Lichenibacterium dinghuense: one gene and its partners. The protein of the gene in region 2 binds, or shares a complex with, the protein of the main gene of each other region. Links are inferred from orthologs where the notes say so. Each region holds a gene or a part of one and is shown on either strand. Other genes may lie near its edges.

The links.
Region 1: the proteins of L7N97_RS27050 (region 2) and L7N97_RS08870 are in contact, whole or in part, in a cryo-EM structure (PDB 8GIZ), measured with the Escherichia coli proteins. The link is inferred for Lichenibacterium dinghuense from one-to-one orthologs.
Region 3: the proteins of L7N97_RS27050 (region 2) and dnaN are in contact, whole or in part, in a cryo-EM structure (PDB 8GIZ), measured with the Escherichia coli proteins. The link is inferred for Lichenibacterium dinghuense from one-to-one orthologs.

The regions. Positions count from the first base shown.
Region 1 is NZ_JAJLMN010000001.1:1,833,873-1,836,936, forward strand. What follows is about bases 151-3,064. They hold L7N97_RS08870 (DNA polymerase III subunit gamma/tau), read right to left. Parts: upstream 2,572-3,064; coding sequence 730-2,571; downstream 151-729. Other genes in these bases: recR (recombination mediator RecR), read right to left, coding at 151-373; L7N97_RS08865 (YbaB/EbfC family nucleoid-associated protein), read right to left, coding at 393-716; L7N97_RS08880 (SDR family oxidoreductase), read left to right, coding at 2,893-3,064. Outside these bases: more of recR, read right to left, coding at 1-150. UniProt on the Escherichia coli protein: Part of the beta sliding clamp loading complex, which hydrolyzes ATP to load the beta clamp onto primed DNA to form the DNA replication pre-initiation complex.
Region 2 is NZ_JAJLMN010000001.1:5,621,453-5,624,601, reverse strand. What follows is about bases 1-2,999. They hold L7N97_RS27050 (DNA polymerase III subunit delta'), read right to left. Parts: upstream 2,030-2,999; coding sequence 971-2,029; downstream 1-970. Other genes in these bases: L7N97_RS27040 (D-alanyl-D-alanine carboxypeptidase family protein), read right to left, coding at 2,694-2,999; tmk (dTMP kinase), read right to left, coding at 2,026-2,697; metG (methionine--tRNA ligase), read right to left, coding at 1-953. Also shown: more of L7N97_RS27040, read right to left, coding at 3,000-3,149. UniProt on the Escherichia coli protein: Part of the beta sliding clamp loading complex, which hydrolyzes ATP to load the beta clamp onto primed DNA to form the DNA replication pre-initiation complex.
Region 3 is NZ_JAJLMN010000001.1:1,531,095-1,534,039, reverse strand. What follows is about bases 121-2,915. They hold dnaN (DNA polymerase III subunit beta), read right to left. Parts: upstream 2,180-2,915; coding sequence 1,061-2,179; downstream 121-1,060. Other genes in these bases: L7N97_RS07335 (tyrosine phosphatase family protein), read left to right, coding at 2,372-2,915; L7N97_RS07345 (GGDEF domain-containing protein), read right to left, coding at 121-968. Also shown: more of L7N97_RS07345, read right to left, coding at 1-120; more of L7N97_RS07335, read left to right, coding at 2,916-2,945. UniProt on the Escherichia coli protein: Confers DNA tethering and processivity to DNA polymerases and other proteins. Acts as a clamp, forming a ring around DNA (a reaction catalyzed by the clamp-loading complex) which diffuses in an ATP-independent manner freely and bidirectionally along dsDNA.

The DNA of each region.
Region 1 (3,064 bases), 3.8 Mb from region 2 along the record:
GGTCGGCGGGGCCGACGCCGTCGAGCGGCGACAGGGTGCCGCCGAGCACGTGGTAGCGCCCCTTCACCACGCCGGCGCGCTCCAGCGCCCACAGGTCGCCCACCGTCTCGACGATGACGAGCTGCGCCGCGTCGCGCCGATTGTCGCCGCAGATCGAGCAGGGCGAGCGCGTGTCGACCGAGCCGCAGCTCTCGCAGGTGACGATGCGCTCCTTGGCGACCCGCATGGCGTCGGCGAGCGGGCTCAGCAGCTCCTCGCGCCGCCGCATCAGGTGCAGCGCCGCGCGCCGGGCCGAGCGCGGGCCGTAGCCCGGCAGGCGCGCCAGGAGCTGGATCAGCCGCTCGATCTCGGGGCCGACGACGCGGTCGGGCATGCGGGCTTCTCGTAGGGGCCTAGAACGGCAGCTTGAAGCCGGGCGGCAGCGGCAGGCCGGCGGTGGCGCCCTTCATCTTCTCCTCGGCGGCGCGGTCCGCCTTGGTGCGCGCGTCGGCGTGGGCCGCGACGAGGAGGTCCTCGAGTATCTCCTTCTCGTCCGCCTTGAGGAGAGAGTCGTCGATCGCCACGCCCTTCAGCGCGCCCTTGCCGGTGAGCGTCACCCGCACGAGGCCGCCGCCCGCGGCGCCCTCCACCTCCATCGCCTCCAGCTCCTTCTGGATGTCGGCGATGCGTCCCTGCATCTCCTGCGCCTTCTTCATCAGGCCCATGATGTCGGCCATCTGTCGTCCCTCCTCAAAGGTCGTCGTCGGTGTACTCGTCTTCGGCATAGCCGATATCGGCGTCGGGCTCATCCAGCGCCGCGACCGCGACCGGCGCGGGCGCCGGCGGCTCGATCAGCGAGCGCACGGCCACGATCTCGGCGCCCGGAAAGGTGTCGAGCAGCAGCCGCACGGTGGGGTCGGCGGCGACGTCGTCCTTCTCGCTGCGCGCCTTGGCGTCGGCCTCCTCCCGGATCGTGGGGGCGCCGCCGCCCGACACCACCGACACCATCCAGCGCACGCCGGTCCATTCGGCGAGGCGGCGGGACAGGTTGGCGGCGGTGTCGCGCGAGCCTTCGGGCGCGAGCTCGAACTCGATGTGGCCGTCCTCGAAGCGCACGAGGCGCACGTCGCGCTCCAGCGCGAGCTTGAGCTGGATGTCGCGCCGCGCCTGGGCCAGGGCCACGACGTCCGTGAAGGCATCGAGCCGCAAGGAGGATTGCGGCGCGGCCGCGGTCCGGGCCGAGGCCATCGGCGCGCCCTGCACGGCCGGCGCGTGGCGCAGGGGCGAGCCCACCGCAATGGCCGCGGCCGAGCCGCCGCCGCCCAGGGCCGGCAGGCGCGCCCCTCCCCCGCCGCCGGGGGGCGGCAGGAGCGGCGCGCCGTCGCCGGCCGGCATGGACACCAGCCGTTTGATCACCTCGTCGGGGGTCGGCAGGTCGGCCGCGCAGGCGAGGCGCACCAGCACCATGTCGGCGGCCTGGATGGGCCGCGGCGCGTCCTTGACGTCGGCGAGGCCCTTGACGAGGAGCTGCCACGTGCGGGTGAGCACCGGCAGCGACAGCGCTTGCGCGAAGGCGCCGCCGCGCACCCGCTCCTGCTCGGTCAGGGCCGGGTCCTTGGCGGCGTCCGGCACGAGCTTGAGGCGCGTCACGAGGTGCACGAAGTCGGCGAGGTCGGACACGACGTGGCCGGGGTCGGCGCCGCTGTCGTGGAGGTGCTTCAGGCCCGTCATGGCCTCGGGCAGGCGCCCGCCCATCACGGCCTCGAACAGGTCGATGATGCGCGCCCGGTCGGCGAGGCCCAGCATGGCCCGCACGCCGTCGGCCCCGACGTGGGGACGGCCCGTCGTGGCGTGGGCGGCGCCGTGCGCGATGGCCTGGTCGAGCAGCGACAGCGCGTCGCGCACCGAGCCCTCGGCCGCGCGGGCGATGACCACCAGCGCCTCGTCGTCGATCTCGACGCCCTCGCGGGTGCAGATGGACCTGAGGTGCGCCATCATCACGTCGGCCTCGACGCGGCGTAGGTCGAAGCGCTGGCAGCGCGAGCGCACCGTCACCGGAACCTTGTCGACCTCGGTGGTGGCGAACAGGAACTTGACGTGGTCCGGCGGCTCTTCGAGCGTCTTCAGGAGGCCGTTGAAGGCCGCCTTGGACAGCATGTGGACCTCGTCGATGATGTAGACCTTGGTCCGCGCCATCACGGGGCGGTAGCGCGAGCCCTCGATCAGCTCGCGCACGTCGTCGATGCCGGTGTGCGACGCGGCGTCCATCTCCACCACGTCGACGTGGCGCGACTCGATGATGGCCTGGCAGTGTGTGCCGAGGCCGGGCATGCGGATCGTCGGCGCGTCGATGAGGGGGGCGCCGTCGCCGGCGGCGCGGTGGTAGTTCAGCGCCCGGGCCATGATGCGCGCCGTCGTGGTCTTGCCGACGCCTCGCACGCCGGACAAGAGGTAGGCCTGGTGGATGCGGCTGAGGTCGAAGGCGTTCGACAGGGTGCGGACCAGCGCTTCCTGGCCGATCAGGTCGTCGAAATGGGTCGGGCGGTACTTGCGGGCGAGGACGCGGTAGTTGTTGTCGAGCGACAAGCGGATCCCCTTCGCAGGAGCGAACGACCTGATTTCCGATATGGGGACGGGGCCGGCCGAAGCGAAGCCTCAAGGTCGGCGAGGTAGGAGATTGGACGAAAACCCGCTCGGTCCCGTTAGGGCTGCTTCCTTCCGGATCTGACCCGGTTGGCGGGTGAAACGCCCTTCGCCAACCTCCCGGCGCCTATGTGGCAGGGATCGCGGGCGGGCGCAAGGGTGGGAGGAATCGGCACCCTTCTCCCCTCGCGGGAGAAGGGCGCCCGCCGTTTGACAACCGCGCCACCCCCTCCTACGCCCGTCCGCACAACTGGCTCGGGGGAGGCCGCGATGGCGGGACGTTTGGCGGGCAAGATCGCCGTGGTGACGGCCGCCGGCCAGGGCATCGGGCGCGCCACGGCGGAGGCCTTCCTGGCCGAGGGCGCCCGCGTGGTCGCGACCGACCTCGACCCCGCCAAGCTCGCCGGGCTCGACGGCGCCGACCGCCGCGACCTCGACGTCC
Region 2 (3,149 bases):
TGCTCGGCCAGGGTCGCCGGCGAGATGACGTTGCCGACGGACTTCGACATCTTCTCGCCCTTGTTGAACAGGAAGCCGTGCACCACGATCCGGCGCGGCAGCGGCAGCCCGGCCGACATCAGGAAGGCGGGCCAGAACACGGCGTGGAAGCGCGAGATGTCCTTGCCGATCACGTGCGCGTCGGCCGGCCAGAATCGTCCGCGCGGGTCCGCGGCGTCCGGGAAGCCGGTCCCGGTCAGGTAGTTGGTCAGCGCGTCGACCCACACGTACATGACGTGCTTCGGGTCGCCCGGCACCGGCACGCCCCAGTCGAAGGCCGTGCGGCTGATCGACAGGTCCTTGAGGCCGCGCGACACGAAGGAGCGGACCTCGTTGAAGTACTTGTCCGGCACGACGAAGTCGGGGTGGGCGGCGTAATGGGCGAGCAGCCGGTCGCCGTAGGCCGACAGGCGGAAGAACCAGCTCTCCTCGGCGACCCACTCGACCGGCGTGCCCGTGGGCGCGAGGCGCGTGCCGTCCGGCCCGTCGACGAGGTCGGCCTCGTCGTGGAAGGCCTCGTCGCGGACCGAGTACCAGCCCTCGTAGCTCGACAGGTAGACGTCGCCGCGCGCCTCCATGCGCCGCCAGATCTCCTGCGCGGCCGCGCGGTGGCGCGGCTCGGTGGTGCGCACAACGTCGTCGGCCTCGGTGCCGAGCAGCCGGTTCATGGCGAGGAACTGCGCGGCCGTGCGGTCGGCGAGCCCCTGAGGCGTCAGGCCCTCGCGCGCGGCCGTCTGCTGCATCTTCTGCCCGTGCTCGTCCATGCCGGACAGGCTCAGCACGTCGAAGCCGTCGAGCCGCTTGAACCGCGCGAAAGCGTCCTGGGCGATGCGCTCGTAGGCGTGGCCGATGTGCGGGGCGCCGTTGGCGTAGGGGATGGCGGAGGAGATGCAGTAGGTCGGGCGCGGGGCCATGAAGCCTCTTCTTGGGATCAAAGCGCGCGCGTCGCCTGGGCGAGATCCGCGAAGGTCGAGAACAGAAAGGTCTTCTTGTCGAGGTTGAGCGCCAGCGTGTCGCGCGCGGAGCGGCGCACTTTCTCCCATACCTCGGCCAGGGGTGCAAGGCGGCGCGGCTCGGTCGCGCCGGCCCCGAGCCGGCCGTGGAGCCAGTCGAGGATCGCGCCGGTCAGCACCGCGAAGTCGTCCTCGTCCGAGCCGACCTTGTCGGCGAGGCGGTGCAGCCCGGCCCAGTCGACCTCTGGCAGGCGCGCGAGCAGGCGCGCCGTCTCGCGGTCGAGGATCAGCCGCTCGCCGCCGAGATAGGGCAGGGCGCCCGAGACCGAGCCGCCGGCCCGGCGCAGGGCCTCGTCGAGCGCGGCGGGCTCGGTCTCCGACCAGGGCCGCCCCAGCGCGCGGAGCGCCGCCGCGGCGTCCGCGGGCGCGAGCGGGTCGAGGGCGAGCTTGCGGCAGCGCGAGCGCAGCGTCGGCAGCGCCTGGGCGGGATGGTGCGCCAGCAGCAGGAACAGCGAGCGCGAGGGCGGCTCCTCAATCAGCTTGAGGAGCGCGTTGGCGCTGTTGGTGTTGAGGTCCTCGGCCGTGTCGATGATGCAGATGCGGTAGCCCCCTGCCCGGCTCGCCTGCTGGAACAGGCCGGACATGCGGCGCACCTCGTCGACGCGGATCTCCGAGAAGAATTTCCCGGTCTTGTCGTTCCAGGCGCGCCGCAGCACCGCGACGTCGCCCGGCGCGCCGCCGGCGACCCGCCGCGCCGCGGGATGGTCAGGCGGCACCGACAGGTCGGCGGCGGCGCGGACCGCGTCGTCGTCCGGGTCCGGGTGGGCCATGAGGAAGCGGGCGAACCGCCAGGCCAGCGTCGCCTTGCCGGTGCCCGGCGCGCCGCCGATCAGCCAGGCGTGGTGGAGCCGCCCGGCCCGATAGGCGTCGAGGAGCTCGCGCTCGGCCCGCGCCTGGCCGAACAGCACCGCCGTCTCGCGCGGGTGCGGTGCGCCCTCGGCGCGGTCGCTCTCGGGCGCGGCCTCGCCCTCCCTCACGGCCGCGTCCCCTGCCCGGCCCGCCGCAGCGCGGGAAAGCGCGCCCGCACGATGAGCCACAGCGTGTCGGCCACGGCGTCGGCCTCGCCCGACGCGTCGACCACGAGGCAGCGCTCCGGCTCCTGCTCGGCATTCGCCAGGAAGGCGCGGCGCAGGCCCTCGTGGAATCCCTCCGCCTCGCGCTCGAACCGGTCCGCCGCGGCGCCGCCGCGCCGCGACCGGGCGCGCGCGAGGCCGGTCGCGACGTCGAGGTCGAGCACCAGCGTCAGGTCCGGCACCGTGGCGCCGACGGCGACGCGCTCGAGCCCGGCGAGCAGCGCCGGGTCGACGCCCTCCAGCGCGCCCTGGTAGACGCGCGTCGAATCGATGAAGCGGTCGCAGACCACGAAGGCGCCGCGCGCGAGGGCCGGCCGGATCGTCGCGTCGAGGTGGTCGATGCGGGCGGCGGCGAACATCAGCGCCTCCGCGACCGGGCCGAGCGGCTTGATCGCGCCCGACAGGAGCGCGTCGCGGATCGCTTCCGCGCGGGGCGAGCCGCCGGGCTCGCGGGTCGCCACCGCGTCGAGGCCGAGCGCGGCGATGCGGTCCACGAGGCGGCGCGCCTGGGTCGACTTGCCGGTGCCCTCCCCGCCTTCGAGCGTGATGAAACTGCCCTGCCCCGCCGTCACGGCGCCTTGCTCCCCTTCGCGGCATCCGCCGTCGGTCCCACCCTCGCGGCCTCGGCCGCCTGGGCCGGCGGGCGCCCGAAGTTGCGGCGGATCAGCGTCGCGCCGAGCTCCCAGCCGGCGTCGAGGGCGCGGCGCGGCAGCGAGCCCACGCCGACGGCCGAGGCCGTCTTCAGCGGCACCGTGAGCACGTCCGAACCGTCGCGGGTCACGTGCAGCTCCGCCACCAAGGCGCCCGCGGCGACCGGCGCCTGCAGGGGCCCGCTGTAGGTGATGCGGCCCGCCAGCGCGTCGCCGGAGCCGCGCGGCACCAGCAGCTTGACCGGACCGGCGGCGACGAGCGGCACCGAGGACGCGTCGCCGCCGAACACCTTGGCGCTGCCCACCGGCTCGCCGGCGGCGTAGAGCTCGCGCGCCTCGAAATTGCGGAAGCCCCAGCTCAGCAGCTTGAAGCT
Region 3 (2,945 bases), 4.1 Mb from region 2 along the record:
CCGGGCCGCAGGTGCCGCCGCAGCCGCGCCGCGACCTCGCGCAGCACGGCGTCGCCGACCGCGTGGCCGTGCGTGTCGTTGACGGGTTTGAACCGGTCGAGGTCGAGGAGCACGAGGCCGAAGGCGCCGTCGGCCCGCGCCTCCGCCGCCATGCGCCCGCCCTGCGCCTCGAAGCTGCGTCGGTTGGCGAGCTCCGTCAGGCTGTCGGTGGCGGCCTCGGCCGCCAGGGCCTCGTGGCGGAGCTTCTGGTCGGTGATGTCCACCACCACGCCCACGATGTTCTCGGGCCGGCCGGCCTCGTCCCGCGTGAGCCGCCGCTGGCACGACATCCACCGCAGGCGGCCGTCGGCGGTCCGCACGCGGTATTCGGCCGACAGGGCGTCCGCTTCGCCGCGCACCAGGGCGCCGAAGTCGGTCGCCCCCTGGTCCTCCGGCAGCACGAAGGCGGCGTAGCCGGGCCCGTCGAGCGGCCCCGCCCCGTCGCCGGCCACGAGGCGGCTCAGCTGGGGCGACGTGCTGAAGCGGTGGCTGGCGATGGTGTAGTGCCAGAAGCCGCCTTCCAGCAGGTCCATGGCGAGCGCGATGCGCTGGTCCACCTCGCGGGCGAGGCGCTCGGCGTCCTTGCGCGGCGTGATGTCGACGCCGAGGCCTACCAGCAGCGCGACCCGGCCGTCTCCAGGGTCGAGCACCGGCGTCACGGTGGTGTGCCACCAGCGGCCGCCGCCGGGGGCGTCGTAGAAGCTCTCGAAGTCGACCGACACCCGCTCGGCGACGCAGCGGCGGTAGTGGCCGAGCACGGCCGCAGCGTAGTCCGCCGACAGCAGGCTGTCCGGGGTCTGGCCCACGAAGGCCGACGGGGCGACGCCGATCACGTCGGCGAGGCGGCCGTTGATGGACGCATAGGTGAAGACGTCGCCCGCCACCGCCACCGTGAAGGCCGGGGCGCCGATCAGCTCGACATCGATCATGCCGTCTCCGCATGGTAGGCGGGTCGCCTCCGAGGCGCTGATCGTGCCGAGGTCCGGTTAAGGAAGTCGTATCCGGCGCTGCGGCGGGCGGGTCACACCCGCATCGGCATCAGCACGTAGAGCGCGGGGGCGCCCTCGCGGTCCTGGACCAGGGTGGGCGAGCCGGGGTCGGCGAGCTTGAGGAAGGCCGTGTCGCTGTCGAGCTGCGCCGTGATGTCGAGCAGGTAGCGGGCGTTGAAGCCGATATCGAGCGGGCTCGCGTCGTATTCGACGTCGAGTTCCTCGGTGGCGGAGCCCGAGTCGGGGTTGTTGACGCTGAGGACCAGCTTGCCGTCGCTGAGGGCCAGCTTCACGGCGCGGCCGCGCTCGGCCGAGATGGTGGACACGCGGTCCACCGCGGCCGCGAAGGCGCTCTTCGGCACCACCAGCATCTTGTCGTTGCCGGCCGGGATCACGCGGCCGTAGTCCGGGAAGGTGCCGTCGATCAGCTTGGTGGTCAGCACCACGGCGCCGAGCGTCAGGCGGATCTTGGTGGCCGACATCTCCACCGTCACGTCGCTGGCCGGATCCTCGATCAGCTTCTGGATCTCGGCCACGGCCTTGCGCGGCACGATCACGCCGGGGATGCCGGCGGAGCCCTGCGGCGCCGGCATCTCGACCCGCGCGAGCCGGTGGCCGTCCGTCGACACCACGCGCAGCACGGTCTCGCCGTCGCGCTCCATCGTGTGGAGGTAGACGCCGTTGAGGTAGTAGCGCGTTTCCTCGGTCGAGATGGCGAAGGACGTCTTGTCGATCAGGTGCTTCAGCTGCCCGGCCGGCAGGGCGAAGCGGTGGCTCATCTCGCCGGCCGCGAGGTCGGGGAAGTCGCTCTCGGGCAGGCACTGGAGCTGGAAGCGGGAGCGGCCGGAGCGCAGCACGAGCTGGCCCGTGTCGCCGCCCATGTCGAGCGTCACCTGCGAGCCGTCCGGCAGCTTGCGCACGATGTCGTGCAGCGTGTGGGCCGGCAGGGTGGTGGCGCCCTCCTGCGCCACGTCGGCGGGCAACTCCTCCGTGACTTCGAGGTCGAGGTCGGTCGCCTTCAGGCGCAGCGTGCCGGCCCCGGCCCGCACCAAGACGTTGCTCAGGATCGGGATGGTGGTCCGGCGCTCGACGACGCGCTGCACGTGCCCCAGCGCCTTCAGGAGGGCCGCGCGCTCGAGAGTGACTTTCATGACGGGACCCGATCCTCGACGTGACGTGCCGAAGCCCGCGGCGTGGGCCGGGACTCGGGAAAGCGGAACCTTCGGCGGGAAACCGTGAAGGGCGGAGACTTTTGCGCGGCACGGCGGATTGCGCAAGCGGTGGCGCGCCGGCGGGGCGGGAAAGCGTGGAGCCCGGCGCCGCGCCGTGCTAGCCAGCCCGGCATGAGCCGTGCCTTCTCCCTCCTCACCGTCTGCGGGCTCGACGAGCTCGAATCGCACGCCGAGCGCGGCGTCACCCACGCCCTGTCGATCGTCGACCCCGGCCGCGAGGACCACCCGGCCTTCGCGCGCTACGGCGCCCCGCGGCGCCTGACGCTGTATTTCAACGACGACATCGAGCCCGGCCCCGGCCTCGTGCTGCCGGAGCGGGCGGACGTGGACGCCATCCTGATGTGGGGCCGCGAAGCCTTCGCGGCCGCCCCGGGGGGCGGCGAGGGGGACGGCCACCTCCTGGTCCACTGCCACATGGGCATCTCGCGCTCCACCGCCGCCATGACGATGCTGCTGGCCCAGGCGCATCCCGAGCAGGGCGAGGCGGAGATCGCGGAGCGCGTGCACGCCATCCGGCCGATCGCCTGGCCCAACCTGCGCATGATCGAGATGGCGGACGACGCGCTCGGCCGCGCGGGGCGGCTCGTCGCGGCCGCGGCGACGCTCTACGCCGGCAACCTCGCCCGCCGTCCCGACCTCGCCGAGGTGATGACGCGGATCAACCGCGCCCGCGAGGTCGAGCTCG